2 regions of the Pseudoalteromonas sp. KS88 genome follow, and region 2 is predicted to be linked to the other one. Evidence: predicted binding sites of a transcription regulator. Region 2 holds the regulator's gene; the other holds the start of a gene.
The links. The regulator NrdR, encoded in region 2, represses ribonucleotide reductase genes. The targets are predictions, from matches to a motif close to AAACACNANATNTNGTGTTT.
Positions count from the first base shown of each region.

Region 1 (6,571 bases), on a different contig from region 2:
TAATGACACGCTGTTATTCATTGCCTTATTAACATCTTCAATGTTGTTTATCTCACCTTGTTTTATTAAGCGCCAAGATTATGTTGGGGGTTGGGTTGTTTTATATACACTTTATGCATTAATGTTGTTTTTGGTTTTTACAGGAGGCAGTCACGGCACGGGGCCTATTTGGATCTATATTGTCTCACCTGTTACATTCTTCATTCGTGGTTTACGCAAAGGCATTGTCGATATTTCGCTTTTTATTTTTGCTGTTATTATTACGTTTGTTTTCGCGGAGTACTTCGATGGCCATGTCTATGACTCAGAGCATTTGCTATTACGCATTGTTTTATCGTTTATTATTGTTGCATTGTTAAGTGGCTTCTATGAATATTTTCGTGAAAGCTATAGCCAAAAATTAATTCAATTAGCCAAGAACAATGAAATATTAGCCACAACCGATCCGTTAACTAATTTACCGAATAGACGATATACCGTTGAACGTTTATACGATGAAAAATCGTTGAGTGATAAATCAAATACATCACTGTCTATTATGATTATTGATGTAGATGACTTTAAAAAAATTAATGATCAATTTGGCCATCAAGTAGGCGATTGTGCGCTCATTCATTTAGCAGATACCTTCAGGCGTTTTTCTACAGAAAACGACATTTTTTGCCGCTGGGGGGGTGAAGAGTTTTTATGTGTATTACCGCAAACAAAAGCTGATGATGCAATTGTGTTAGCAAAGCAAATTCAGCAAGACTTATTAAGACATCCCGTTCATATAAATGAGCAGAGCTTTACTTTATTTGTTAGCGTTGGTGTGAGTGAAATAAGTCACAGTGACAGCATTGATTCAGCAATAAAACAGGCTGATGAAAACCTCTATTTAGCAAAGACCAGTGGTAAAAATAAAGTATGTGGTGTGTAACGTGCAGGTTTTTGCCATCTAGTGACTAATCTAAAGTTATAGACACGTCACCATCAGGTTTACAACAACACAGCAGTACTTCGCCTTCTCGAACGAACGCCAGAGGCTCTTGATTATATATGATGCTGCCTTTGGTTAACTTGACTCTACACGCACCACAATATCCTTCACGACATTGATATGAAACCGTTAGTTTGTTGTGTTCAAGACAAGCCAAAAGAGAAGGGCAGCCAGAATCAAAGTTTAGATCCTGGCCACTATCTGTAAGGGTGATCCTTACAGTTTTACTATCAGACATTACAGATCAAAATCACCAAAGTCAGAGGCATCAACTTGCGAGTCAATTTGGCCCACAAGGTATGAGCTAATCTCAGCTTCTTGCGGGGCTACTTGTACGTTATCTGATACCAACCAAGAGCTTATCCATGGAATTGGGTTACTATTATTTTCAAACTGGGTAGGAAGTCCTACTGCACTCATACGTGCATTTGTAATGTATTCAACATATTGACAAAGAATATCTTTATTTAGGCCAATCATTGAACCATCTTTGAATAAATATTCTGCCCATTCTTTTTCTTGCTCTGCAGCATCAACGAACATTTTAATCGCTTCGTCTTTACACTGCGCTGCAACAATAGCCATCTCTGGGTCATCTTTGCCATCTTGCATAATATTTAAAATATGCTGAGTACCTGATAAGTGAAGTGCTTCATCACGGGCAATGAGTTTAATGATTTTTGCGTTGCCTTCCATAAGCTCACGCTCTGCAAATGCAAAAGAACATGCGAAACTAACATAAAAGCGAATTGCTTCTAGGATATTTACAGACATCATGGCCAGATAAAGTAATTTTTTTAATTCAAACAAGCTAATATTAACGGTCTCACCGTTAAGCTCATGTTTACCTTCACCATATAAATTGTAGATGGCTACTTTATTGATCAGCTCATCGTAATATTTAGTCACGGCATCAGCTCGTTCACTGATTTTGTCGTTACTTACAATATCATCAAAAATCAGTTCTGGTGACTGAGTAACATTACGGATAATGTGTGTGTATGAGCGACTGTGAATAGTTTCACTGAATGCCCACGTTTCAATCCACGTTTCAAGCTCTGGGATTGAGACAATTGGAAGCAAAGCAACATTTGGTGAGCGACCCTGAACACTATCAAGCAGTGTTTGGTACTTAAGATTGCTCAAAAATATATGTTTTTCATGCTCTGGCAGTGCTTGGAAATCTAGGCGGTCTTTACTAACATCGACTTCTTCCGGGCGCCAAAAGAAAGACAATTGTTTTTCGATTAATTTTTCAAAAATCGGGTATTTTTGTTGGTCATAACGAGAAACGTTCACTGTTTGGCCGAAAAACATCGGTTCTTGTAATTGGTTATTATGGTTTCGGCTAAAAGTAGTATAAGACATAGGATCACTCAAAAAACTAACAGGGCAAAGCGGGCACAAAGCCCGCTATGAATATATTTTAAAAACAGTGCTTAAATTTTACATGCGCCGCCTGCGCAATCATCATCTTCCGGCTGAACAGCTGTATCATCTTGTGAATCTGACGCGCCATCGCGAGTATTATGGTAATACAAGGTTTTAACACCCAGCTTATAAGCTGCAAGTAAGTCTTGCAGTAACACCTTCATAGGTACTTTACCGCCTTCGAACTTGTTTGGATCATAATTAGTGTTAGCAGAGATCGTTTGATCAACAAACTTTTGCATAATACCCACTAATTGCAAATAACCTTGGTTCGATGGGATATCCCATAACAACTCATAGCTGTCTTTAAGACGGTCATACTCAGGAACAACCTGTTTCAAGATACCATCTTTACTGGCTTTAACGCTGATGTGGCCACGAGGTGGTTCAATACCGTTTGTTGCATTTGAAATCTGCGATGATGTCTCTGATGGCATCAATGCTGATAATGTTGAGTTACGCATACCGTGCTCTTTAATGCTTGCACGCAATGTATCCCAATCCAAGTGAAGTGGTTCATCACAAATCTTATCAAGGTCAGTTTTGTATGTATCTGTTGGCATTATGCCTTGAGAATATGTTGTTTCATTGAACTTAGGGCAAGCACCGCGTTCTTTTGCTAATTCATTTGATGCCTTCATAAGGTAATACTGAATTGCTTCAAATGTCTTGTGGGTCAGTGCATTTGCGCTGCCATCAGAATAACGCTTACCATTTTTAGCTAGGTAGTATGCGTAGTTGATAACACCTATACCAAGCGTTCGACGTCCCATGGTTGCATTTTTAGCTGCTGGAACTGGGTAGTCTTGGAAATCAAGTAAGTTATCAAGTGCACGTACGGCTAGCTCAGCAAGCTCTTCTAACTCATCAAGTGACTTAATTGCCCCTAAGTTAAACGCTGATAATGTACATAAAGCGATTTCGCCTTCTTCATCATTTACGTTATTCAATGGCTTAGTTGGCAATGCAATTTCTAAACATAAGTTAGATTGACGGATTGGTGCAACTTTTGAAATAAACGGGCTGTGAGTATTACAGTGATCTACATTTTGTAAATAAATGCGGCCTGTGCTTGCACGCTCTTGTGCAAACATAGAAAACAGCTCAATTGCTTTAATACGCTTTTTACGAATTGATTCGTCTTGCTCATACTGAACATATAATTTATCAAATTCATCTTGATCTTCAAAGAAAGCATCGTATAGACCTGGTACATCTGATGGGCTAAATAATGTAATGTAGTCGTCTTTTATTAAACGCGAATACATTAACTTATTAAATTGCACACCATAATCTAAGTGACGAACACGGTTGTCATCAACACCACGGTTATTTTTAAGCACGAGTAAGTTTTCAACTTCTAAATGCCATAGTGGGTAGAATAACGTTGCTGCGCCACCACGAACACCGCCTTGTGAACAACTTTTAACAGCTGTTTGGAAGTGTTTATAAAATGGGATACATCCTGTGTGATACGCTTCGCCATTGCGAATAGGGCTTCCCAATGCGCGGATACGACCGGCATTAATACCAATACCAGCACGTTGAGAAACGTACTTAACAATGGCAGAAGATGTTGCATTGATTGAATCAAGGCTATCGCCACACTCAATTAACACGCACGAGCTAAACTGACGTGTTGGTGTACGCACACCTGCCATAATAGGTGTAGGCAAAGAAATTTTAAATTGCGATACGGCGTCATAAAAGCGTTTAACGTAATCTAAACGCGTTTCTTTAGGGTAATCTGAGAACAAGCTTGCAGCCACAAGGATATATAAAAACTGTGCACTTTCGTAGATTTCACCAGTTACACGGTTTTGAACTAAATACTTACCTTCAAGCTGTTTTACAGCAGCATAACTGAAGTTTAGGTCTCGGCTATGATCAAGGTAGTTATCAAGCTCATCAATTTCTTGTTCCGTGTAGTCGACTAGCAGATGTGCATCGTAACGTTTATCTTCTACTAGTTTTGTTATTTGGTCATAAAGGCGAGGGGGCTCAAATTGACCATACGCTTTTTTACGTAGGTGGAATACAGCTAAACGAGCCGCTAAGTATTGATAATCAGGACTGTCTTTTGAAATTTGGTCTGCAGCTGCTTTGATGATTGTTTCGTGAATGTCTTCAGTACGAATACCATCATAAAATTGAATGTGAGATTTCAATTCAACTTGCGAGACAGACACATTATTCAGACCTTCGGCGGCCCAAGCAATGACGCGATGGATCTTATCTAAATCAAGTGACTCTTTACGGCCGTCACGTTTGCTTACAGATAGCTGTTGGTTCATAGTTTTGCCTGTATTCCTTGGGAAATATAGTCTTAGAAAATTATTATTCTATTTATTAGGGTTAAAATCGAATTTAATTGAATAACATTTAGCCACAATATCTGGTGCTCTTCAAATTCTAGATCACAAGATAGTGTGGTCTGCGATCATTTGCAAGGGGCATAAACGGGCCCCTTTGTGGATAAGTTTGGGATAACGCGATTGTGTTAGTAGCCATTAACCTTTGACCTTTTGATTAAAATGAAATTTATAAAAAGCAACTCAAGATCGACTAAATTTAGTCATTTTAAAAATAAATTTAGGCTGCTTTTTTTATCATCATAGTTTGAGTTAAAATTAGCCTAATCACAATATATAGTGTTTTAATATAAATAATACACTATATGTGGTTAAATCCATCAATTGGACTTTGCCAATTAAAATCAGCATTCCAATCTAATGCGTCTGACTCACTAGGTACATAGCCCCACAGTGCTGTCGCGCTGCGCATACCTGCGGCCTTTGCAGCTTGAATATCACGCTCGGCATCACCTATATATAAACAACGCCTTGGATCTACTGCTAATAATTCGGCTGTGTGTAATAAAGGTAAAGGTGAGGGTTTTGCTACCTCAAGGGTGTCACCACTGACAACAGCTTGTGCATTGTGTAGCGTTTTGATCTGCGAGATCAGTGGGATCGTTAAGAAGCTGGGCTTGTTAGTCATTATCCCCCATTTTATGTTTTTCTTTTCAAGTGCCAATAATAGTTGCGCAACACCATCAAAACAGCGGCTATGAACAGCGATGTTATCACTGTAAGCGGTGAGTAGTTGTTGGCGAAGCGCGTTTTGGTCTTCTTGATTAAGCCAAAGATCACCAAAGCCAGCTTGCAATAACGCAACTGCGCCGTTAGAAGCGGCAGGGCGGTATATATCAGCACTTACTGTTGGTAAGTTATGCGACACTAACACGGTGTTTAGTGCTGCGCCTAAATCGTCGGCGGTATCGAGTAACGTACCATCTAAGTCAAAAATAAAGGCGTCATAATCCATATCGTGAATCAAACTGTTTGAACTGCTCATTATGCGAGCTTCTCAAAATGGAGAATATAATTAACACTAACGTCTGTATTGAGTGTGTATTGTTTAGATAACGGATTATAGTTAAGACCAGTACTGGCTCTTACTTTTAAACCTGCTTGTTCAGCCCAAGCAATCAGTTGCGCCGGTTTAATAAACTTTTTATGATCATGCGTGCCTTCAGGTACCATTTTTAGAAGTTTTTCAGCGCCTATAATGGCAAATAAATACGCTTTTGGGGTTTTATTTAAGGTCGAGAAAAACACGTCTGCGCCAGGTTTTGCAAGCGCAGCTACCGCATGAATAATAGAAGCAGGGTCGGGTACGTGTTCTAACATTTCCATACAGGTAATTACGTCAAAGCGAGCAGGGTTAGCTTGGGCATACTCTTCTGCAGGTACTTTTATGTAATCTACATCCACACCCGTTTCTAAACTATGAAGTTTTGCCACTGTAAGAGGCTCTTGGCCCATATCAATGCCTGTTGCTTTGGCACCCATTCGAGCCATACTTTCGGTTAAAATACCGCCGCCACAGCCCACATCAAGCACTTCCTTATCAAATAAGCCTTGTGTTTTGTTGGTGATAAAATCTAATCTTAATGGATTTATCTCGTGAAGAGGCTTAAATTCACCCTCTAAATCCCACCACCTTTCGGCAATGGCTTCAAACTTTGCAATTTCTGCACTATCTACATTTTGATGTTCGGTCATAAAATACTTCCTCGTCAATCTGAGGCCATTATATAGGGCTAAATTAATAAATCGCAAAGATTTAGCGCCTGTAAATCTAAATTAATTGTGATAG
Region 1 is NZ_PYHV01000019.1:254,211-260,781, forward strand. It holds gene C7Y70_RS13455 (GGDEF domain-containing protein) at 1-919, shown strand, start outside; gene yfaE (class I ribonucleotide reductase maintenance protein YfaE) at 945-1,217, opposite strand; gene nrdB (class Ia ribonucleoside-diphosphate reductase subunit beta) at 1,217-2,347, opposite strand; gene nrdA (class 1a ribonucleoside-diphosphate reductase subunit alpha) at 2,419-4,704, opposite strand; gene C7Y70_RS13475 (HAD-IA family hydrolase) at 5,084-5,767, opposite strand; gene ubiG (bifunctional 2-polyprenyl-6-hydroxyphenol methylase/3-demethylubiquinol 3-O-methyltransferase UbiG) at 5,767-6,477, opposite strand.
Region 1: a site for NrdR is predicted at 4,795-4,814, ahead of nrdA (class 1a ribonucleoside-diphosphate reductase subunit alpha). Genes of this name have one in related genera too.

Region 2 (6,571 bases):
ACAAGAGATTAAAGATGATTATGAAGAGTTACGAAACATCATCTTAGAAAAGCTAGGTTAGACCTAAAGTGCAACAGCAGCGAAGTGATTAATGCTGTTGCACTCTCAGCTAGAGCCATAAATAAAATATTCCTACCAGTGAAGCAGTTAATCACACCATAGACCGTGAGCGCCTGTTTAATACTCTTAGCAATATGATTAGCATCGCAATTAAACACAGTATTAAGCCTGCAATTGTTACTATTTGATAAGGAGCCCATCTAATCAAAAGTAGTGCACACGTTAACAAAAGAAAGGGTTTAAATTCATAGTAGTAATAGTGCTTCTTTACTTTTTTGCGATTAACTTTGTGATCAATTCGTCGAGCGTTAGAGCGTAAGCGCCAAATGTTAGCGCCATTTAAAAACACTATGATACCAATCGCGGTTGGGATAATAGAGCTTGCAATAAGTAAGCAGCTTGCACCAAAGGTGAAGTAAAAATAGGGAATCGATTCGTATATAGGTTTTGCGAGCATAGCGGTTAAAGTATCATCCTTGATCACATTTCATTAAATTGTAGTTTAAATAGAAACATATGCAATGTGATTGTTACCCAAACACCTCAAAATGCAGAATTCAGCGTTTCACAGGAGTTTAATATCAAGGCGTTACTTTGCAAGAATGGCCATCCCTGTTAAAAAGTAACAACGATGAGAGTAAGTGCCTATTAGGCACCTTGAGGTGGTTTGTGTATATTATAATTGTAAATGCTTCGCCATTATATTTATTAATAATACTTATGCTTTTATAAAAAAATATCATTACAAAAACACTGTGAATTAATTTCAATCCCTGTTTAAATATGTTCAACATAAGAGCATAGGCAAATTGACGTTTTCAGCGTATAATTCAGCCTTCAAAATACCATACACGTTGCCCTAGGAGCCCCCATGTTAGAACGTAGCATGAATATTTCGGATTTCGATCCAGAGTTATTTGCAGCAATCAATAAAGAAACTGCACGTCAAGAAGAGCACATTGAGTTAATTGCATCTGAAAACTATTGTAGCCCACGCGTATTAGAAGCGCAGGGTTCACAGCTTACAAATAAATATGCAGAAGGCTACCCGGGCAAGCGTTACTACGGTGGTTGTGAACATGTTGATGTGGTTGAGCAACTTGCTATTGACCGTGCAAACGAATTATTTGGTTCTGATTACGCAAACGTACAGCCTCATGCTGGTTCGCAAGCTAACGCAGCTGTTTTCTTAGCGCTTTTAGAAGCGGGTGATACAGTACTAGGTATGAGCTTAGCGCATGGCGGCCACTTAACTCACGGTTCTCACGTAAGCTTTTCTGGTAAACTTTATAATGCGATCCAATACGGGCTTGATGAAGTAACAGGCGAAATTGATTACGCACAAGTTGAAGCTTTAGCGCTTGAGCACAAGCCAAAAATGATCATCGGTGGTTTCTCTGCATACTCAGGTATTGTTGATTGGGCTAAATTCCGTGAGATTGCAGATAAAGTAGGTGCATACTTATTTGTTGATATGGCTCACGTTGCAGGTCTTATTGCAGCAGGTGTATACCCAAGCCCTGTAAAGCATGCTCACGTTGTTACTACAACAACGCATAAAACACTTGCTGGCCCTCGTGGTGGTTTAATTATCTCAGCATGTGGCGACGAAGCTATTTATAAAAAACTTAACAGCGCTGTTTTCCCAGGTGGCCAAGGTGGTCCTTTATGTCACATTATTGCTGCAAAAGCAGTGGCATTTAAAGAAGCACTACAACCTGAGTTTAAAGAATACCAAACGCAAGTTGTTAAAAATGCACAAGCAATGGTTGCGGTAATGCAAGAGCGCGGCTACAAAATTGTTTCTGACAAAACTGAAAACCACTTGTTCTTACTTGATCTAATCGATAAAGACATTACTGGTAAAGATGCTGATGCAGCATTAGGTAATGCAAATATCACTGTAAACAAAAACTCAGTACCAAATGACCCACGTTCTCCGTTTGTTACGTCTGGTTTACGTATTGGCTCACCTGCAATCACGCGTCGTGGCTTTAAAGAAGCTGAGTCAAAAGAGCTTGCAGGTTGGATTTGTGACGTTCTAGACAACATTAATGATGAGTCAGTGCAAGCGCAAGTAAAAGAGAAAGTTCAAGCTATCTGTAAAAAATTACCTGTGTACGCTTAATCACAGGAATTTAGATAACATCAGCAATGTTTTTTGCTATCATAAAGGCCGCCCTAGAGCGGCCTTTTTGTTTTTAGTTACGGAATTTACACTATATGCATTGCCCTTTTTGCTCTGAGAAAGATACCAAAGTGATTGATTCGCGTTTAGTTGGTGGTGGTCACCAAGTAAGGCGCCGTCGTGAATGTAACGAATGCCATGAGCGTTTTACCACTTTCGAAGGTGCTGAGCTGGTTATGCCGCGAGTTATTAAACAAGATGGCAGTCGCGAACCTTTCAACGAAGATAAACTCCTTAACGGGTTACACCGTGCCTTAGAGAAACGCCCAGTAAGCACCGAGCAAGTTGATGAGGTTGTTAATATTATTAAATCTCAATTGCGTGCAACCGGTGAACGAGAGATTTCGAGTCACCTCGTTGGCGAATGCATCATGGAGTCATTAAAAAAGCTTGATAAAGTGGCCTATGTTCGGTTTGCTTCGGTGTATCGTTCATTTGAAGATATTCGTGAGTTTGGTGAAGAAATAGCACGCTTAGGGGAGTAGTATGAGCGCTCAAATGTTCACTGAGCAAGATCATCACTATATGGCTCGTGCGATAGAGTTAGCTAGTTTAGGTCGATTTACCACAACGCCAAACCCTAATGTAGGGTGTGTGTTGGTTAAAGATAATGTCGTAATAGGGGAAGGGTTTCATCAGATTGCAGGCCAAGGGCATGCTGAAGTAAACGCTCTTGCCATAGCTGGTAAAAAAGCAAAAGGGGCAACGGCCTATGTGACTCTTGAACCTTGTAGCCATTTTGGTAAAACCCCGCCTTGCGCTCAAGCATTAAAAGAGGTTGGCGTCAGTAAGGTCATTGCAGCTATGGTTGACCCAAATCCTCAGGTGGCCGGGAAGGGATTGGCCATATTAGCGAGTGCCGGCATTGAAGTTGCCTCAGGGTTACTTGAACAACAGGCACGATTGTTAAACCGAGGGTTTTTAAAGCGTATGGAACAGGGCTTGCCCTTTGTGACATGTAAAATGGCCGCTAGCTTGGATGGTAAAACAGCCCTAAAAAATGGCCAAAGTAAATGGATTACTGGCACGCCCGCGCGCCAAGATGTGCAGTTATTCAGAGCGCAAAGTTGTGCCATTTTAACGGGGGCAGATACGGTACTCATTGATGATGCAAAGCTCAATGTACGTATTAATGAACTGCCTCAAGCGTTACCAACAGATTTACCACTTCGCCAGCCAATACGCGTTATTGTCGATTCTCAAAACCGCTTAACGCCTGATCTCGCTTTGTTTAGTATTGAAAGTGAGATCATTATTCTTACGACTAAGCTTGATAAATCGATTCAATGGCCTCATTACGTTACCCATATTGAAGTGCCCGAAAAATCTCAAAAAGTAGATTTACTCGCTGCATTGCAAATTTTAGCTAAAAGACAAATAAATACAGTATGGCTTGAAGCTGGCGCGACATTGGCCGGTGAGATGACCCAGCAAAATCTAATTGATGAATTTATAGTGTATGTTGCACCTAAACTATTAGGGAATGATGCAAAAAGCTTACTAAACTTTGCAACTCTAACCAGTATGCAAGATACTATTAACCTAACAATTAGTGACTGTGCGCTAATTGGCGATGATATTCGTATCACCGCTAGTGTGACGGCCACCAAATCGTCTTAATTTATTTTTGAGAGTAAACTTTATGTTCACTGGTATTATTGAAGCAACAGGCATTATAAGTGATTTGCGCAAAACTCAAGGTGATTTGGCTATTCGTATTCAAAGCCACGATTTGAACATGGCAGATGTAAAACTAGGTGATAGCATTGCCACGAATGGTGTTTGCTTAACTGTTGTTGCTAAACATGATGATGGATTTAGTGCCGATTTATCAAATGAGACCATTGGTTTAACAGGGTTCGCACATTACAAACAAGGGCAAAAAGTTAACCTTGAAAAAGCAATGCAGCCTGTATCGCGATTAGGTGGTCATTTAGTTTCAGGTCATGTTGATGGCATTGCAACAATTACTGCAATCACCGCAAACGCACGCGCAACAGAATATTGGTTATCGACCGATGCGGCGTTGATGAAGTACATTCCATATAAAGGTTCAGTATGTGTGGATGGCATTAGTTTAACCGTAAATGCGGTTGAGGATAATAAATTCAAACTCACCATCGTGCCTCACACATCAGAACAAACCACGATTGCTGACTTTAAAGTTGGCACGTCAGTAAACTTAGAAGTTGACCAAATAGCCCGCTACCTTGAGCGTTTGATCAAAGGTGCAGAGCAACCAGCAAGCTCAGATATTTCCATGAGCTTATTAGCTCAAGCTGGTTTTATAAAATAAACTCCACAAATTAATTATGAGTAGACTATGAATTTACACAGCGCGCAAGAAATTATTGATGACATTAAAGCCGGTAAAATGGTTATTTTAATGGATGACGAAGACAGAGAAAATGAAGGCGATTTAATTATTGCTGCTGAGCATATTAGTGCTGAGGCAATTAACTTTATGGCTACTCATGGCCGTGGCCTTATCTGTTTAACGATGACGCAAGAACGCTGTGAGCAACTTGATTTGCCGTTAATGGTAAAAAATAACGGTGCTGCATTTTCTACGAATTTTACGATGTCTATTGAAGCATCAAAAGGCGTGACAACAGGTATTTCTGCCGCTGATCGCGCGCGTACAGTACAAGCTGCGATTGCAAAAGGCGCGGAACCATCAGATATTGTTCAGCCTGGGCATATTTTTCCAATTATGGCTCAGCCTGGTGGTGTACTAACACGTGCAGGCCATACTGAAGCTGGGTGTGATTTAGCTCGTTTAGCAGGCCTTGAGCCGTCTTCTGTAATCGTTGAAATACTCAATGCCGATGGCACTATGGCGCGTCGCCCAGATTTAGAGATATTTGCTAAAGAACATGGCATTAAAATTGGCACCATTGCTGATTTAATTGAGTATCGCAACATAAACGAAACCACTATTGAACAGGTTGCTAAGTGTAAGTTACCCACTCAGCATGGTGAGTTTGACCTAGTAACGTATAAAGACACCATTGATGGGCAGCTGCATTACGCATTATTAAATGGTGAAATTAAAGCAGATGAGCCAACATTAGTTCGTGTTCACTTACAAAGCACATTCAACGATATTTTATTATCAGATCGTAGTGCTGACAGAAGCTGGGGTTTATCAGACGCTATGGCGTATATTGCACAGCATCAAGGTGCACTCGTTATCCTAGGCAAGCAAGAACATACAGAAGAGTTAGAGGCAACAGTCAAAGCATTTGCAGCAGAGGATGCGGGCGAAAACGTGAGTCATCGTAAATTTCAAGGTACATCACGCACCGTTGGTGTCGGCTCACAAATTTTAGCGGATCTAGGTATTGAGAAAATGCGCCTAATGAGTCGACCTAAAAAGTACCACGCACTTTCTGGTTTTCACCTTGAAGTGGTTGACTACGTAGAGCCGCAATAAGCTAGGCTATTATTTTATTTTTGTGGTATGATGCGCAGCAATTTTTGCGCAATCGCTTAAACTTATTTTTAGGGTTATCGAATGAAAATTATCGAAGGTAATAAATACGCTCCGGGCAAGAAATTTGCCATTGTCATTTCTCGCTTTAATGATTTTATTGGTAGCAGCCTTTTAGCAGGTGCTGTTGATGAACTAAAGCGTACTGGTGGTGTATCTGAAGATGATATCACTGTTATTTATGTACCAGGTGCGGTTGAGTTACCTTTGGCAGCAAAACGCGTTGCGGCAAAGAAAGAGTATGATGCAATCATCGCTTTAGGCGTTGTGATAAGAGGTGGTACACCACACTTTGATCTCGTTGCTGGCGAATCAAATAAAGGCTTGGCGCAAGTGTCGCTTGAGTATGATATCCCGGTTGCATTTGGCGTATTAACCACAGAAAGCATTGAGCAAGCGATTGAACGCGCTGGCACCAAGATGGGCAACAAAGGTGGCGAAGCTGCTTTAGGTGCACTTGAAATGGTTAATGTGTTAGATAAAATTTAAGTTTAAGGAATTTTTGTGAAACCAGCAGCAAGACGTAAAGCACGTATCTTAGCACTTCAAGCCGTTTATTCTTGGCAACTAAGTGGCAATGCAATTGCCGATATCGAACAACAAATGTTGATCGAAAACGACGTGACTAAAATCGACGTTGAATATTTTAAAGATCTCGCTCGTGGTGTTGCTGTAAATAAAACGCAACTTGACGAAGCTGTCTCTCCTCATTTAACTCGTCCATTTGATGAGTTAGATATGGTTGAAAAGGCGATCTTACGTCTAAGCGCTTATGAGCTTAAATTCCGTGAAGACGTTCCTTACAAAGTAGCAATCAATGAAGGTATTGA
Region 2 is NZ_PYHV01000028.1:17,412-23,982, reverse strand. It holds gene thrC (threonine synthase) at 1-61, shown strand, start outside; gene glyA (serine hydroxymethyltransferase) at 932-2,188, shown strand; gene nrdR (transcriptional regulator NrdR) at 2,284-2,733, shown strand; gene ribD (bifunctional diaminohydroxyphosphoribosylaminopyrimidine deaminase/5-amino-6-(5-phosphoribosylamino)uracil reductase RibD) at 2,735-3,868, shown strand; gene C7Y70_RS17365 (riboflavin synthase) at 3,891-4,544, shown strand; gene ribBA (bifunctional 3,4-dihydroxy-2-butanone-4-phosphate synthase/GTP cyclohydrolase II) at 4,572-5,684, shown strand; gene ribE (6,7-dimethyl-8-ribityllumazine synthase) at 5,766-6,230, shown strand; gene nusB (transcription antitermination factor NusB) at 6,246-6,571, shown strand, end outside.